DNA from 3 places in the Cellvibrio sp. GW822-FHT04B05 genome. Region 2 is predicted to be linked to each of the others. Evidence: predicted binding sites of a transcription regulator. Region 2 holds the regulator's gene; each other region holds the start of a gene.
What was found. The regulator sigma-54, encoded in region 2, starts transcription at its own class of promoters, with help from an activator protein. The targets are predictions, from matches to a motif close to TGGCACANNNNTTGCNNT.
Positions count from the first base shown of each region.

Region 1: AC1RJL_RS01795 (pilin) is a predicted target of sigma-54. The motif match lies at 1,046-1,063, and genes of this name have one in related genera.
Region 3: AC1RJL_RS12285 (PEP-CTERM sorting domain-containing protein) is a predicted target of sigma-54. The motif match lies at 4,387-4,404, and genes of this name have one in related genera.

Region 1 covers NZ_JBXAMU010000001.1:451,936-457,567, forward strand. The annotation lists gene AC1RJL_RS01785 (pilin) at 1-136, shown strand, start outside; gene tfpZ (TfpX/TfpZ family type IV pilin accessory protein) at 208-942, shown strand; gene AC1RJL_RS01795 (pilin) at 1,093-1,632, shown strand; gene nadC (carboxylating nicotinate-nucleotide diphosphorylase) at 1,697-2,551, opposite strand; gene AC1RJL_RS01805 (DUF1631 domain-containing protein) at 2,769-5,315, shown strand; gene AC1RJL_RS01810 (acyltransferase family protein) at 5,427-5,632, opposite strand, start outside.
Region 2 covers NZ_JBXAMU010000001.1:552,746-558,377, forward strand. The annotation lists gene AC1RJL_RS02200 (HPr family phosphocarrier protein) at 158-430, opposite strand; gene rapZ (RNase adapter RapZ) at 434-1,303, opposite strand; gene ptsN (PTS IIA-like nitrogen regulatory protein PtsN) at 1,315-1,767, opposite strand; gene hpf (ribosome hibernation-promoting factor, HPF/YfiA family) at 1,864-2,154, opposite strand; gene AC1RJL_RS02220 (RNA polymerase factor sigma-54) at 2,299-3,954, opposite strand; gene lptB (LPS export ABC transporter ATP-binding protein) at 4,159-4,884, opposite strand; gene lptA (lipopolysaccharide transport periplasmic protein LptA) at 4,891-5,520, opposite strand; gene lptC (LPS export ABC transporter periplasmic protein LptC) at 5,507-5,632, opposite strand, start outside.
Region 3 covers NZ_JBXAMU010000003.1:557,783-563,414, forward strand. The annotation lists gene AC1RJL_RS12260 (hypothetical protein) at 1-546, opposite strand, end outside; gene AC1RJL_RS12265 (hypothetical protein) at 697-1,107, opposite strand; gene cysE (serine O-acetyltransferase) at 1,290-2,087, opposite strand; gene AC1RJL_RS12275 (serine/threonine protein kinase) at 2,172-3,155, opposite strand; gene AC1RJL_RS12280 (ParA family protein) at 3,412-4,173, shown strand; gene AC1RJL_RS12285 (PEP-CTERM sorting domain-containing protein) at 4,506-5,501, shown strand; gene AC1RJL_RS12290 (tetratricopeptide repeat protein) at 5,581-5,632, shown strand, end outside.

The sequences.
Region 1 (5,632 bases), 100 kb from region 2:
GCCTGGTAGTGGTGTTGTTACTGCCGGTGTTCCTGCTGCTGCAATTCTCAGTGGCTCCCCAATTGTATGGGGTTGCAGGACAACTGGCGCGACTGCGGTTGCATTCAAATATTTGCCTGCTAACTGCCGTTTCTAATAGGCTCATTAGCTAGTTATAAAAACCGCCTTCGGGCGGTTTTTTTTTGAAAGAAGTTTGAGGTGAATGTAATGACATTTCGTATTCATGCTTTTGTTATTCATCTGCTTATTTGCGTAGTAATTGCATTATTAAGTTTGGTGCTGGTTTTTCACTATTGGTATCCGGCTCCATTAGATAGGGCTACTGGTGTTACCAAAGTTTTTTTGATTTTACTGGTGTGCGATATGATTTTGGGGCCGGTATTGACTTTAATTGTTGCTAATCCACTGAAAAAGCATTTAAAAATAGATTTGGCTGTAATTGGTTTGATCCAGTTTTCCGCTTTGATTTATGGTTTATGGACAGTAGAAAATGGGCGCCCTGTATGGTTGGTATTTTCTGTAGATAGGTTTGATTTGGTGCAGTCGTATGAATTGGATAATCCTTATTACGAAAAAGCCAGTCTTCAATTTCAAAGCAAGAACTGGTTTGGTCCCCAATGGGTAGCCGCGCGTGCTCCGGCAGGAATAGAGGAAAATAATAATTTGACATTTGAAGCGTTGATTGCAGGTATTGATATTCCACAGCGACCAGATTTATATGTGGAGTTAAATGCTGAGATGCAAACATTGGTGGGAAAATCTAGACCAATTTCAGACCTGAATAAGTACAATTCTGTTGATCTTGTTGCACAAACTTTAAAAAAGTATCCACAAGCTAATGCCTTTTTACCGATGATGAGCAAGGTAAAACCAGTGACTGTATTAATTAATCGTGAGGAGGGAGATATTGTTGCAATTGTCGATTTGATTCCATGGGAGTAGTGTTAACAATTTTTGTCACAAGGGTATATTTACTGTCAAATTTATTTAAGCTTTTTATTTATCTTTATCTCTTTGTATTTGTTTTTATTGGTTTTTTTTATATTGGTATAAGTCGTGCTCTTTCATTACAACGGGAATGAGAGGTGAGTTATGAAAAAGCAGGTGAAAGGTTTTACATTAATTGAGCTAATGATGGTGGTCGCGATCATTGGTATTTTGAGTGCGGTCGCTTTACCTGCCTATCAGGATTACATTATTAGAAGTAAGGTCTCTGAAGGTTTGAGTTTGGCATCGGCTGCCAAAACTGCTGTTGTAGAAACCTATGCAAGTCGGAGTAATGGTGCAATTCCTTCCTACGCCGGGAATGGTCCTGCAGATCCTGGGTCATTTGCTTATGAATTTCCAGTTAATGGAACTGAGAACGTCCAAAGCCTTGCTATTGATGGCATTGCTGATGTGAGTGCTGTTACAGTAGGTGAGGCTACCATTAGTATCACCTACCGTAATCAAGTTGGTATTGCATTAGGGGCTGGAAACCCTATTCGTTTAGTGCCGGGGGCCGGCACAATAAGTGCGGCAGGTATTCCAACAGCAGGATTGAGTGCTAATGGATCTGTTGTTTGGGGTTGTTTAACTACAGCTGCGCATGTGGCTGCATTCAAGTTTCTGCCTGCTAACTGCCGATATTGAAGCTTAACTTATTGATTATTTTCATGCGTCAGGTGGTGCCAAAGTTTATTCCCTAAGCTGTAATTTATTGTAGCCGCATCGACAAATCCACCGCCCGACAATGCTTCGTCAATCCACCAATAGAAATAAAATCCACCCCGGTTTCCGCCGTCGGGATTAACGTTTGCTCGTTAATATTTCCCGATGCTTCCAATTTCGCTCGCCCTGCATTAATCGCTACTGCTTTCTTCATATCTTCAATATTGAAATTATCCAGCATGACGATATCTGCTCCAGCTTCCAGTGCCTGATTCAATTCAATAAAGTTTTCCACTTCTACTTCAACCGGTTTTCCCGGTGCGATGGCTCGCGCTGCTGCAACTGCATTGGCAATTCCGCCGCTGGCGGCTATGTGGTTCTCTTTGATCAGGAATGCGTCATATAAGCCGATACGATGATTATGGCAGCCGCCACAAGCGACGGCGTATTTTTGTGCGGTGCGCAGACCGGGGATGGTTTTACGTGTGTCGAGCAACTTCACATTTGTGTGCGCCACCAAAGATGCGTAGTGGTGGCTGATGGTGGCGGTGCCAGACAAGGTCTGTACAAAGTTTAATGCAGCCCGCTCGCCGCTAAGCAAGCTGCGTGCGCTGCCTTGCAGGGTGAAGAGCAGGCTGTTAGCTATAGCTTCCTGCCCATCCTCTATATGCCATATGATGTGTACTTGTGGATCGAACTGGCGGAATACCTCTTCGACCCAGGCTTTGCCGCAGAAAATACAGTTTTCGCGGGTGATGATATCGGCTTCAGCAATCTGTGCGTCAGGAATAAGCTGCGCGGTGATGTCCCCGGCACCTATATCTTCGGCGAGTGCTATCGATACGATTTCAGTTATATCTTTAGCGAGGGTGGGTAGGTTCTTGCTATATAAAATATTCATGTCAGCTGTCGAATAATTAAACACTATGAGAGTGAAAATGGATTATTTTGGCGTGATAGTCTTCGTCTAATTCCAAAACATACTTAAAAAACCCTAAGGTGCCGCATTGGTTATAGCCTTTTGTGATATGTCTCTCGATCCTATCATTTGTCTACTTAAGGCACCTTTCCCTTGGTTATACTTCAATTACGCAAGTTTTTACTAATGGTAATCAACCATGACCGAGCATATGAAATCGGACCCCAAAAAGGTCGTTCAATTGAATGTAGAGCGCAATTCTGTTGCCAATTCGCAAATAGCCTTGGCACGTTTGCCCGCTGCTATGCACACCCTGCGCGACAAAGCGCGGCAACAGTTGCAGCTCTTCCTGCGTGAATTGTTCGATAAAGTTGATGATGCCATGTTTGAGTTGGCGGACAAAGCCAATAATAATCACGACCAAAACATCTTTTTTGATTCCATGCGCGAAGTGCGTATCCGTCGCCGTGCCATGGAGACCTCATTTTTCCGCAGTATTGATATCAGTTTCGCTCAATTGCTTGATCCAAGCGCCTATCGTGATGAAAAACAATCTGGAGAAAAATCGGTTTCTTTGGATGATCTGTCGCTCGTCAAAAATGATGAGTTAGAAGAAATGGTTGCGGTTGATGGCATGGTAAATAAAGCCAATGAGCTTTTTGCCGAGCCGATCCAGCACCTCACTCTCCGTATTGATCATTTGGTGCCCACCAAGGTTTATCAGAAGAATAATCCGCTAGGTGTGGATGTTATCTGCAATGCTTTTACAGATGCGACCAAGGCATTAAATGTTGATGTAAAAGCCAAGTTGGTTTTGTTCAAGTTGTTCGACAATATCGTAATGACCAAGTTGGGCAAGCTTTTTGATGTACTTAATCAAACCCTGATTGATGCCAACATCCTGCCGTCATTGAAGCAGGACGTACGCGTGAAAAGGCCTTCAGCCACTAGCTCGACGGTCGATCAATACGGTCAAGGTATCGGTGCCCAATACGGGGTGGGTGCGCAGAAAGCCGGTGTCGAAACTGGCGGTCTGGTGCAAAGTTACGATGACCAAACCAATCAGGTCTTGCATCAATTGCGCGATCTGCTGGGAGCAAATCGTAGTGCACCGAGAGCGCAATTGCCGGGAGAGGAAATCACTACGCAGGATTTGATAAAAATTCTGTCATTGGCGCAACAACAAAATACCGTCGGCGCTCCTATTACCAGCGGCGCGCCCACTAATTTGCGTAGCTTGTTAAGTGAGTTACTACACAACGAAACCCAAACCGCAGCAGCAATTAATCAGGTTGATGATGATGTTATCAATCTGGTGAGTATGATGTTTGAGTTCATTCTGGATGATCGCAACCTCGCTGCACCGATGAAAGCTTTGATCGGACGTTTGCAAATCCCCATGGTTAAAGTGGCGATTGCCGATAAAACTTTTTTCAGCAAGGGTGGGCATCCTGCGCGTCGTTTGTTAAATGAAATGGCAATGGCCTGCTTGGGCTGGCAGGAGTCCAGTGAAGAGAATCAGCGTAAAGACAGTCTCTTTAATAAAATGGAAGAAACTGTGCGTTCGATTTTGACTGAATTCGATACGGACATGAGCATCTTTGAAAGATTATTGGTGGATTTCCGTTCCTTCCTCGATAAAGAAAAGCGTCGTGCACAAATCCTTGAGCAGCGCACCATTGATGCGGAAGATGGTAAAGCAAAATCCGAACGCGCGCGCGCGCAAGTAGATGCTGAATTAAATCGTATCTGTGTGGGTAAAGAATTGCCTCTGGCGGTCACCAAATTACTGCGTGAAGCTTGGGCAAATGTGATGTTTATTACTTCGCTCAAACAAGGTATAGAGAGCGATGAATGGCGTAATTGTTCTATAACTGCCCAACAGTTGGTGTGGAGTGTTACGGCGGTGATGGATAAGGATAATCGCCAGCGTTTATTAAAATTAGTGCCCGAATTGCTGCAAAAGCTGCGTACAGGTTTGGAAAGCATTTCATTCAGCCCATTTGAAATGACTAATTTATTTAAACAATTGGAAACAGTGCATTTGGCGCGCTTGCGTGGTGAAACAAAACCGCAAGCAGACGTTTCCTCTGTATCTGCTGCTGACCTTGAAGCCAAGGCTACGGCATTAGCGGCTAAAAATGCCAGTATGAAAGCGGCAATGGCAGAGGCTCAAGCGCGCGCTCAGCAATCTGCAATGGCTGCGGCACAAGCCAAAGTGCAAGAGGGTGCACCACTGGCTGAAATAGCCGTTGAAAACCTGACGCCTGCGATCGATGTTTCAGCTGTACCTATAGCGCAAACTACTGAGACGTCACCAGCTAATACGGTAGCAACCGAACCTGTAGGCGTGGCGGTGGCATCAGCTGTAGTCATTGAAGAAACAGTAGATGTAATAGAGGCTGCGGACGCAGATCAAATTATTATCGAAGAGCCTATTAGCGAAAGCTTGAAGGCTGATCCACAGCATTTGGCGTTAGTGAATAATATTACCCAAGGTACCTGGTTTGAAATGCAAGGCGATGCCGGTGAAAAATATCGCTGTCGTTTAGCGGCGATTATCCGCTCGGTAGGAAAATATATTTTTGTAAATCGCTCCGGTATGAAGGTCGCAGAAGAAAGCCGTGAAAGTTTGGCGATTGCATTGCAAACCAAGCGCCTGACTATTCTGGATGATGGAATGTTGTTTGATCGTGCATTGGAAGCGGTGATTGGTACCTTACGTGAGCAGCGTGTAACTAATTAAGTGGTTTGTTTCTCCTCTGATGCTTAACCCGGCCAAGTGCCGGGTTTTTTATTGCCCAAGTTATAATGCTATGCAAAAAATAATATCACCAGGTGAACTGGCTATAAACAGTTAATTTTTTCCCAGCGCTGCTGATGAGCGTGATGACCATATATTGCTAAACATAGGGATAAGTAATCTGTTGCCATACTCGCTGAGATGATCGTCATCGTAGTAAAGCGGTCGGGAATTGATTGATCCAATACAGCTTGTTTCATTGCAAAGATATTCCAGGGGATCCAGTTCGTGCGCTTTGCATGCATCTATCGCACTTCGCA
Region 2 (5,632 bases):
ATTGGATATAACAGCTGGCGCTTGGACACCAAGGCTGGGATGCCGTGGATGGTCGCTGAGCCGGAAAAGGTCGCGCAGCTTAGTGCAGAAAAGCAACAACAACAACCGCTTTTACCATTAACCGGGTGCGCAGGTTACTGTTATAACGATAGTTCGTTTATTCGCCTTCTTCAAAGCGATCGGCAATCAGCGCACGTATGGCGCAAATTGCAGCGTCGGCATCATCACCTTCGGCGCTGACCTCCAGGGTTGTGCCACAGCTGGCGGCAAGCAGCATTAATGACATAACGCTCTTGGCATCGGCCCAGCTACCTTCGCCCACGCGAGCGGATACTTTTGCCTCAAACCGGTTGGCAAGGGTGGCCAGTTTGGCGGCAGCGCGTGCGTGCAAGCCGCGTTTGTTGATGATATCGAGAGTTTCAGTCTGCATAATCTAGTGTTTTTTGTGCTTGTTAATATCGCGATGGCGAACCTGGACATCGCTAAAACTGTGGTCGAAATGTTTTTGTAACCGCTCCGATAGATACACAGAGCGGTGTTGGCCCCCGGTACAGCCAATCGCGATGGTAATGTAGCTGCGGTTATTGGCTTGGTAACGCGGCAACCAGCGAGTGAGGTAATGCTCGATGTCGTCGTACATTTCCTTCACTGTCACCTGCTCTTCCAGGAAGTCGATAACCTCCTGGTCTTTGCCAGTTTGCGGCCGCAGGTTGGGTTTCCAATGCGGATTGGGCAGGCAACGCGCATCGAATACCAGATCGGCATTCACGGGAACTCCGTGTTTAAATCCGAAAGATTCAAACAGGATTGCCATAGTCGATTCGCTGCGGCCAACTACTCGTTCTTTCACCAGGTCGCGCAACTCGTGCAGGTTCAAATGACTGGTATCAATCACTTGATCTGCACTGTCGCGAATAGGCTCTAGTAGAGTTTGTTCAGCAGCAATCGCCTCTTCTAAACTGGTGTGTTTATCTGACAGCGGATGCTTGCGTCGGGTTTCACTAAAACGCTGAATAAGTACGGCGGGTTGTGAATCCAGAAACAGTGTCTGGAATGGCAGGTGCGCTTCTTTAAGGGTACTGATCATTTGTGGGAAGATTGACAAATCTTGCCATGCATTGCGCACATCAATACCAATCGCAAAGCGATGTTGGTCATCTTTATGAATCTGGATCTGGGCCACCAGTGCGGGCAATAGGCTGACAGGCAGGTTATCGATACAGTTAAACCCCACATCCTCAAGGACATGCAGTGCTGTACTTTTACCTGAGCCGGAAAGGCCGCTGACAATCACCAGATGCATAATTGGTCCTGTTAAGGAGCGGCGAGTGCCGCTTGGTAGAGCGCTTCATTGCTTTTGGCGGCGCGCAGGGTTTGGCGATAATCGGCATTATTCAAAGCTGCGGCAAGTGCCGCGAGGGTTTGCAAATGTTCGCTATGGGCATCTTCCGGCACTAACATGGCAAACAATATATCGACGGGTTGTGAGTCGATTGCATCAAAATCAATCGGGTCTATCAACGTGATCAGCGCCCCGACGGTGCCGTTGCAATGTTCAGCGCGGCAGTGGGGAATGGCGATACCGTGGCCAATGCCGGTCGAGCCCAGACGTTCGCGGCCAATCAGGCGGCGAAATAAATCATCGGCATCAATTTCGGGAATGTCCTGCGCAATGGTGTTGGCTAGCAACTCCAGCGCGCGTTTTTTACTGCCGCCTTCGACACCGCAGAGGGTTCGGCGAGGGGTGATCAGATTTTGAATTTGCATGACTGGGTGATGCCGGGCATCTCTCGCTGGATAATGTGGTCATCGCTTATGGCGATGACAGCACAGGTTCAGTTAACAGGTTGGTGCATGCGCCGATTAGCGATGGCTGCGCATTTTTTCTTTGTGTTTAATTAATTGGCGATCAAGCTTATCGGTCAGTAAATCGATTGCGGCGTAAAGATCGTCATGGGACGCGTCGGCATGTACATCTTTGCCGCTTACGTGAATGGTGGCTTCTGCCTTTTGAATAAGTTTGTCGACTGAGAGGATAACGTGTGTGCTGGTGATGCGATCGTGATGATGGGTCAGGCGCTCCAGTTTACTGGTGACATACTCTTTCATTGAATCGGTAACTTCTACATGGCGACCGCTGATATTTATTTGCATAGATACTTCCTCTCGCTAGAAATAAAACAGTTGCAACCTGCACAACCTCTATTACATCTGTGAATTTATGATCCGAACTTTATTCAATATTCAACATTCAACTACATTCGAAAAACCGTCGCACTACAAGTGACCAGTAATGTATTAAATAGTTTTACGCTCGTTCGACGGTGGAATATTGAGGGACTCGCGATATTTCGCAATGGTACGGCGCGCCACTTGAATACCTTGCTCGGCGAGCAGATCGGTAATTTTGCTGTCGCTCAAAGGTTTTTTGGGGTTTTCTGCGCTCACCAATTTTTTAATAATCGCGCGAATCGCAGTTGATGAGCATTCGCCGCCACTATCAGTACTTACGTGGCTGGAGAAGAAATATTTCAGCTCAAAAATCCCTTGCGGTGTATGCATATATTTCTGCGTGGTGACACGCGAAATAGTAGACTCATGCATTTCTACAATTTCAGCAATATCGTGTAGCACCAATGGCTTCATTGCTTCAGGACCGTAGTCCAGGAAGCCGCGTTGTTTTTCCACAATACAACTCGCTACTTTCAGCAAGGTTTCATTGCGGCTCTGCAAGCTCTTCAGGAACCAGCGTGCTTCTTGCAGGTTATCTTTGAGGAAGGTGTTGTCAGTGCTGGAATCGGCGCGCTTCACCATAGAAGCATAGTCCGAATTAATCCGCAGGCGTGGTGCAATATCCGGATTTAGTTCAACTATCCAGCGGCCATCACGTTTTTCAACAAACACGTCGGGAATAACATATTCCGTGTCGCCGCTCGCAATCATATCGCCCGGGCGCGGATTCAAGCTTTGGATTAGCGCTACAGCGATGCTGAGTTCTGCTTCCTTGAGTTTGGTGCGGCGCATTAACTGGCGATAATCGCGGCTGCCGAGTATTGGTAAATATTGCCTGGCGATTAACTTGGCTGAATCCAGGAATGGCGTTTTAGGATCGAGTTGTTGCAGTTGCACCAGCAGGCATTCGGAGAGATTTTGGCTGCACACGCCGCAGGGGTCGAATTGTTGCAGGCGGTGTTGTACCGCTTCGACTTCATCGAGTTCAAGCTCTTCGAAATCGCCGCGCATACCTTCAAAAATTTCTTCGACGGTGATGGATAGCATGCCACTGGGTTCTACCGCATCGATAATGGCCATCGCCAATACGCGGTCGCGATCCGACATAGGTGTCAGGTTCAGTTGCCACATCAAATGATCGTAGAGTGAGTCAGTAGCCGCGCGACGGCTTTCGAAGTCATTGTCTTCGTTGTCGTAATTGCTTGAGCTGCTGCTGGATGAGGATTGGTAAACGTCATCCCAACTGGTGTCTACCGGCAAATCGCTGGGGATTGATTCATTCCATTCGCCATTGTCAGTGCTAAAACTATCTCCGTCGCCATAGACATCGGAATCGCCGAAGGATTCGCTTTCACCAAAGCTTTCGCCCTCGCCAAAACTTTCACCTTCCGAATAGCTATTGCTCTCGGCGTAATTATTATCGGCGGTGGCGGAGTAACTTTCGCTGGCAGTGAAATCAGTGCCATTATCGGCGCCGGCTTCGGCAGCAATTTCCAGTTGACGGGTGTAATCCGCTTTATCTAACTCACTGCCTTCATATTCGTTGGCGGCGCTGGGCGAATCAAAAGCTTCTTCGATCTCCAACATTGGATTGGACTCGAGTGCTTCCTGGATTTCTTGTTGCAAGTCTAACGTCGATAATTGCAGCAAGCGGATCGCCTGCTGCAATTGCGGAGTCATGGTCAGCTGTTGGCCGAGTTTAAGCTGGAGAGATTGCTTCATTATGTGAACGACAAACCCTTATAACGCAGGATGGAAAACATCAGTTATGTGGAGTTTAGTCAGGGTTGGCCGCGCAAGCAATAAGCTTAAGCAAGCTTTATGCCTAATGGGCAAAGATTGTTACTTGTCAAGTCGTTTATGTGGGGTCTATTGTGCTGGTGACGGGCGGTCGGTAACACTTAAGGCGACTAGTTAAAGAGGTGTTTACAAGCGGAAATTTTCACCCAGATAGACTTGGCGCACTTTGCTGTTGCTTAGCACTGTCTCGGCATCGCCTTCGGCAATGATATGGCCTTCACTGACAATATAAGCGGTTTCGCAAATATCCAGCGTCTCACGCACATTGTGATCGGTGATAAGCACACCGATACCGCGATCTTTCAGATGGCGGACAATCTCCTTGATGTCATTCACCGAAATAGGGTCAACACCGGCAAAGGGTTCATCGAGCAGGATGAACTTGGGGTCGGTCGCCAATGCGCGGGCAATTTCTACCCGGCGGCGTTCACCACCGGACAGCGCCATACCCAAGCTGTCGCGGATATGGGTGATGTGAAATTCATTCAACAACGATTCAAGCTTTTGCTGGCGCTGTTGACGGTCGAGATCATGACGTGTTTCAAGGATCGCCATAATATTATCGGCGACCGTCAGCTTGCGGAAAATCGATGCTTCTTGCGGCAAATAACCAATACCGGCGCGGGCGCGGCCGTGAATCGGTAGCTGGGTAATATCGCGGTCATCGATCAACACGGTGCCATTATCAGCGGGAACCAGGCCGGCAATCATATAAAAACAGGTGGTTTTACCGGCGCCGTTGGGGCCGAGCAAGCCGACGATGCGGCCGCTTTCCACGGTGATCGAAACATCAATTACAACCTGGCGTTTTTTGTAACTTTTGGCGAGATGGCGCGCGTGCAAGCTGGGCATAAGGTATCAGTCTGATGATGCGGTTGATGAGGCGGCGGACGAACTGGCTGATGCCGGGCTTTGGGACTGGCTTGGCGAAATAATCTTGATGTCGTCACCGGCTTTGCCACCTTTGGGTGGAATTACGATTTCAATGCGCTGGCCACCACCACTGGCGGTATTATTGCCGGCGGCCTTCATTACTTCTTTAACCAGATCGTAGTCGATATGCGGGCCGCTCATGACGGCGCCATTCTGTTCAACGGACGCATTTTCGACCAACAATAAATGCTCGTTGTTCGGCGTGTAAGTAATTTGCTTGGCTGCTGCAGTCACCACACCTTGATCTTTTTCCGGTTGTTGCTGGAAACGGGCGGGGCTTCCGGTGGCAATCATTTTCTCGACGCTGCTGTCGGAGTTGGTATGAATCACGATGGAGTCCGCCGAAATCACCAGCGACCCCTGGGTAATTTTTACCGATCCGGTATAAGTGGCCACGCCGTTTTTCTGGTCGACTGTCAAGTTGTCGGCTGAGCCGCGAATAGTTTCATTTTTGTCAGTGGGCAAGGCATAGGTAGCGACGCTGTAACTGGCGATGAGTGCGGTTAGCGCGAGCGCGACTGGCGATAATGTAAAACGGAATTTAGCGGGGATCATAAACAGCCTTAACCTGGGACTTTAACTGAAGCCGACTCTGCGCCAGGTCGGCATCCATACCTTTTGCATCTATCTGACCTTTAGCGCTGCGCATCTTAACAGCTTTGTCAGT
Region 3 (5,632 bases), on a different contig from region 2:
AAAGCCCAAATGTTGTAGCGTGGTTAAATCCGGCTTCCATTGACGACTGGTGACTACACGTAATTGCTGGAGTTGATCGAGGGTTTTGCTGGTTTGCGCGCGTTGGTTTTGGGGTGCGGTATAAATGCCGACAATAAATTCGCCCTGGCGAATTATTGGTGGCGATATATGTAATTGATTGCGCTGCGCTGCCAAATCCTCGTACCAGATAGTGCCGCCGATGGTCAGGCTTTTTCCATCGAGTAAATTGCGGATGCCACGCGAATAATTTTCTTCTGCGACCAAATGCAGTGGTGCGGTAAAACCGCCAAGTGTTAATGCTTGCTGCATCAATAGTAATTCGATGACATCCCGGCGAGCATAGTTACCGCCGTAAAAATCCACCGCTTCGGGATTGCGATCACCAAGAAATAGGTGATAGTCAGCGAGGACATCGCGTTGTATACCGATGCGTACGTCGACGATTGACTGCGCCTGGACAGGCAGCATATTGAGAGAGAGTACAAACAGGGCAAACAGCTTGGGAAGGCGCAAAACAGACATCATAGGCTCTATCGTTGGTGAACTGATTACCATAACAAACAGGCAGCCAAAACTGGCTGCCTGTTTGTTGATTGTTTACTGTTGCTTATCGAGAAGGTTAATTCTGGTTGCGAATAACTTTCCCGTCCAGTACGAACTGGCGATTGGCCTTATCTAGCTCACAATTGTTTGTCCCCGATACAGTCGTACCGGTTTTGCAGGTGGTGCGTCTATAAACAGTTCATTGCGACCGGACTGGGTTTCGGCTGGATTGATTGGCTCGGCCTGCGGTGCATCCACCAATGTGGTCTGGCCGCGATAAACCTTAACCACCTGCTTTGGGTGATCAAGCGATTTTTCAGTGTTACTGTTGATTGGATCCAGCAGGGCTCCCCACGTGGGGCCCGCTAAAAACAAGAGTTCTTTAATCAGTGTTTTGGTGATGTTGTCCCGGGTGTGGTGATGGTATTCCGCTAATTCCTTCAGGACATCCGGGTTCGCCATTTTTACGCTCGGCTTCATATTGGCGTCTACGCGTCGGCGAATCTCGTACACCAAATCAATCATAGGTTTAGTGTATTGCATGCTGCGTTCTCCTCGATCTTGAGCTATTAATTGAGCAATTATCAGACCAAGGGCGGAGTAATGGTTATATGCAGGGGTTTTGTAGGGCGATAAAGCAAATAAAAAGGATTTTTTTGGTGCGCAGGTTTTATTTTGGCGCGCTTTGCATAACAAAGCGCCCCCCAATGCTGGTTGCTCAATAGCTAACGGATAAGGTGATCCATTTCGCGCGAGGGTTGGGTGCACAGGGTCTCACCGATAATTTGTGCGGGGACTCCTGCGACAGTCGCGCGGGCGGGCACATCTTTGAGTACCACACTGCCTGCGCCGATCCTGGCGCATTCGCCCACGGTGATATTGCCGAGAATTTTGGCGCCTGCACCAATCAACACCCCTTTGCTCACCTTGGGATGACGATCGCCAGCCACTTTGCCGGTGCCGCCGAGGGTAACTGACTGCATGATCGACACCATGTCTTCGATCATTGCTGTTTCACCAATCACAATGCCGGTAGCGTGGTCGAACATAATACCCTTGCCGATGCGTGCTGCGGGGTGGATATCCACTGCAAATACCGCCGAGATGCGATTCTGCAGAAACAGCGCGAGTGAGGTGCGCCCCTGGTTCCAGAGCCAATGGGCGATGCGATAGGCCTGAAGGGCGTGGAAGCCTTTAAAGTAGAGCAGGGGCGTTACCAATGAGCAGCAGGCCGAATCTCGCTCGCTCACCGCGGTCAAATCCGCGCGCACGGATTCTGCAATAGACGTATCCGACGTCAATGCCTCCTCAATCACTTCGCGGATCAGCATGGCGGGCAGCGCCGGGCTGTCGAGTTTATTGGCGAGGTGAAAGCTCAACGCCGCCTCAAGCGTGTCATGATTAAGGATGGTGGAGTAGAGGAAGCTCGCCAGCACTGGCTCAGTCTCCGCTTGCTTGCGGGTTTGCAGGCGAATGGATTCCCATAAACTGTCTATAACAAGGGCGGGAGCGGTGGCTTTCATGGCCAGGTCCTTACACAAAATCAGTTAAAAAAGAGTAGGCAGCCCATTATTGGGTGTAGTTGCTGAATTTCCAACAGGTAAACATCAATAAATGACCAGTGGTGGTTCATTGAGCGCGGCCAGTTGTTCGCGCAATTCCAGGATATGTTCACCCCAATAGCGCTCGGTATTAAACCAGGGAAAATGCCGTGGAAACGCTGGGTCAGCCCAACGCCGCGCCAGCCAGGCGCTGTAATGCATTATACGCAGGCTACGCAATGCTTCGATTAATGGCAGTTCGGCCAGGTCAAAATCGCAAAATTCGCGGTAGCCTTCAAGCACTTCCGCCAGCTGCAAGGTCTGCTGCTCGCGTTCACCGGACAGCAACATCCACAAATCCTGAATCGCCGGCCCCATACGTGCATCGTCGAAGTCGACGAAATGCGGTACATCTTCGCGCCATAAAATATTGCCTGGATGGCAGTCGCCATGCAGGCGGATTGGTGTGTAATCCACCCGGCTAAACAGGGTTTCGCAACGCGCTAATAAATCGGCACCAAGAGTGCGATAGGATTCGCGCAAGCTGGCGGGGATAAAGTCGTTGCCGAGCAAAAAGTCGTAGCTGTCGCGGCCAAAGGTCTGGATATCCAATGCCGGGCGATGGGCAAACGGGCGCGCCTGTCCCAGTGCATGGATACGTCCGAGTGTGCGGCCCAGGCTTAGCAATGCATCAAAGTCATCGAGATTAGGCGCGTGGCCGCCCTGGCGTGGATAAAGTGCAAAACGAAACCCCTGGAATTCGCGCAGCGTTCTGCCTTCCTCATCCGCCAGTGGTGGCACCACTGAAATTTCCAAATCCTTTAGCGCCTGGGTGAGTTCATGCTCCTCCAGAATCTGCGCATCGCTCCAGCGCTCGGGGCGATAAAACTTGGCGATCAATGGACTCGCCCCTTCAATCCCCACCTGGTAAACGCGGTTTTCATAACTATTGAGCGCGAGAATGCGGGCATCGGTCAGGACGCCGGTGCTATCAATCGCATCCAGCACCATATCGGGCGTGAGGAGTTCGTAAGGATGGGGTTGGGTCATAACCGCTGCTCGCTGAAGTGAGCGGCGATTGTACCTCTCGCCAGGCATTCGCGCTCGGATAAGCGTGTCATCGCATTACCGATAACAAACAGTCGTGCTTTCCACAAACAACGGCGTATAAATTTTGAAGGATTCGTATAAAAATGCTACAAGTTAATACTTGTTTACCGATTGTTTTGCATCCCAATAAAAACAGGCTCCATTGCGCGCATCATTTTACGCTGAAGCGCACCGCCTCAAAATGAATAGGACTGTCATGATCAAGATCGCTTTTTATAACCTCAAGGGTGGCGTGGGTAAAACCACAACTGCAGTAAATATGGCTTACCTGGCCGCCGCGGCCAAAAAGAATGTGATCTTGTGGGATCTGGACCCGCAAGCCGCCGCCAGCTGGTTTTGCCAGCAAGAGCCGGATTCCGCCAAGGCGATCAAATTGTTCAGCAAGGGCAAATCCATCGGCGAGATGGAGCTATACAGTCCTTATCCGCATTTGATGCTAATCCCTGCCGACCTCAGCCTGCGCAGCCTGGACAGCGAATTCGATGAGCTGAGCAAAGACAAAAAATTCCTCAAACAACTGCTCAAACCTTTAAGCGAAAAAGCTGACATCCTGATTTTTGACTGCCCGCCGACACTGTCGCCCAGCGTTGAACAGCTTTTGTTGGAAGTGGATATCTTATTAATCCCGATGATTCCCAGCCCATTATCTATCCGTGCGATGGAACAAGTGGTTGAATTTCTGAAAGGCAAAAAATCAGCGCCTGAACGTATTGTCGGTTTTTTTAATCAGGTCGATATGCGCCGCCGCTTGCATCATGAGGCCATCGACAACAGCAAAAAAATGCCGGTTCCCATGCTCAAGACTTACATTCCCAACGACTCTGCCGTCGAACAAATGGGGCTGCGTCGCGCGCCACTAACCAGTTACAATCAGCGCAGTCGCGCGGCACTCGCTTACATCGATATGTGGAAAGAAATTGCCCGCTTGTTGAAAGCAGCCGCAAAAGAGAGTGCTTGATTGCGCGTCGGATTTATTTGCTACGCATTATTTTTAAAAAAATGCCATGGTTAATTGCCGGGCATGTTTCTATATTTATTTTTTGTATTACTTCTCCCCTCTTAAACCCGCCTCCGCCAGATCATATTTCGGCTGTTGTTTTTCTTTACACTTTGTCGCATAAAAATTCTTAAATAATTTGTATTTAATTGAATTTTAATACTTTTTTTATTATGGCATTTTATGTGCTCTTAGCTGCTCCGGTCATATCGACCTAGTGCAACTATACGAGGGATCTTCCGTAGGATGGTTGCGTTTCTTAAATTCCATAATTCACATATAGGAGAAGACTTATGGATATCAATTTTAAAGGCATGTTACGTAGCTTGTTCGTAATAGCCGCTATCGTGGGCACATCGAACGCTAGTGCAAGCTTGGCACCTTTCCAGTCATTTGTAGGCAAGTATGCGATGTCGACAGATGGTTTTGGTTCGATTAGCGAAGCAGGAGTTATTTCAGCTTCTGTTCCAGCAGGGTCTACTGTTGTTGCTGCTTATTTGTATTCTGCAACCAATACTACCAATAATGTTCCTGCGGTAACGCTTGATGGTAACCTGGTTTCATTTGGCCCTGCAGTTTCGAATACTACTGCTTGCTGTAACCTGAAGTCCTACCGCGCTGATGTTACCAGTCTGGTTGCAGCAGTGATCAACGGTGGTAGTGGCGGTATTTATAATTTTAATATTACCGAGGGCAATGCGTATTACTCGGAGATTGATGGTGAAGCTTTGGTGGTGGTTTACAGCAACCCGGCATTGCCTGAAGCAACTGTTGGTCTGTTGGATGGTTTTGCATCTGTAACCGGCGATACTACCAATATTAATTTTGCTACCCCACTGAACCCGGCTGACCCAGGTTTCTTTGCTGAACTGTCTTTGGGAATTTCTTTCAGCTGCTGCGATAACCAGCGCTCAACAATCAAAGTTAATGGTCTGCTGTTAACTGAAAATGCGGGTAACTATGATGATGGTGAGCAGCTTTCGAATGGTTCCTTGATCACTGTCGGCGGTTTTGATGATGCACTTTCATCAGGTGGCGACTCTTACGCGAACGACCGCGAGCGTTATAATCTTGCCAGCTTCGTAGCTGCCGGTGATACCACTATTAAAGTGGATACTTTCAATGACTCTCAAGATGACAACATCTTCTTCGCCGGCTTCTATGTTTCCGGTAAGGCAGGTATCAACGAAGAGCCGCCAACTGAAGTACCTGAGCCAGGTTCATTGTTGTTACTGTTGCTCGGTGTAGCAGCATTGTTGTTTGGACGCAAAAGAGAGCTTTTCTCTTAATTGTTGTTTATGCACAAATTCTGTGTATTACTAAATGGAGCGCTTTGCGCTCCATTTTTTTACTTAAAAGGATCTATAAATGCAAATTGTTAACCGGCTTTGTTTATTAGTGTTCTGCTATGGATTTATCT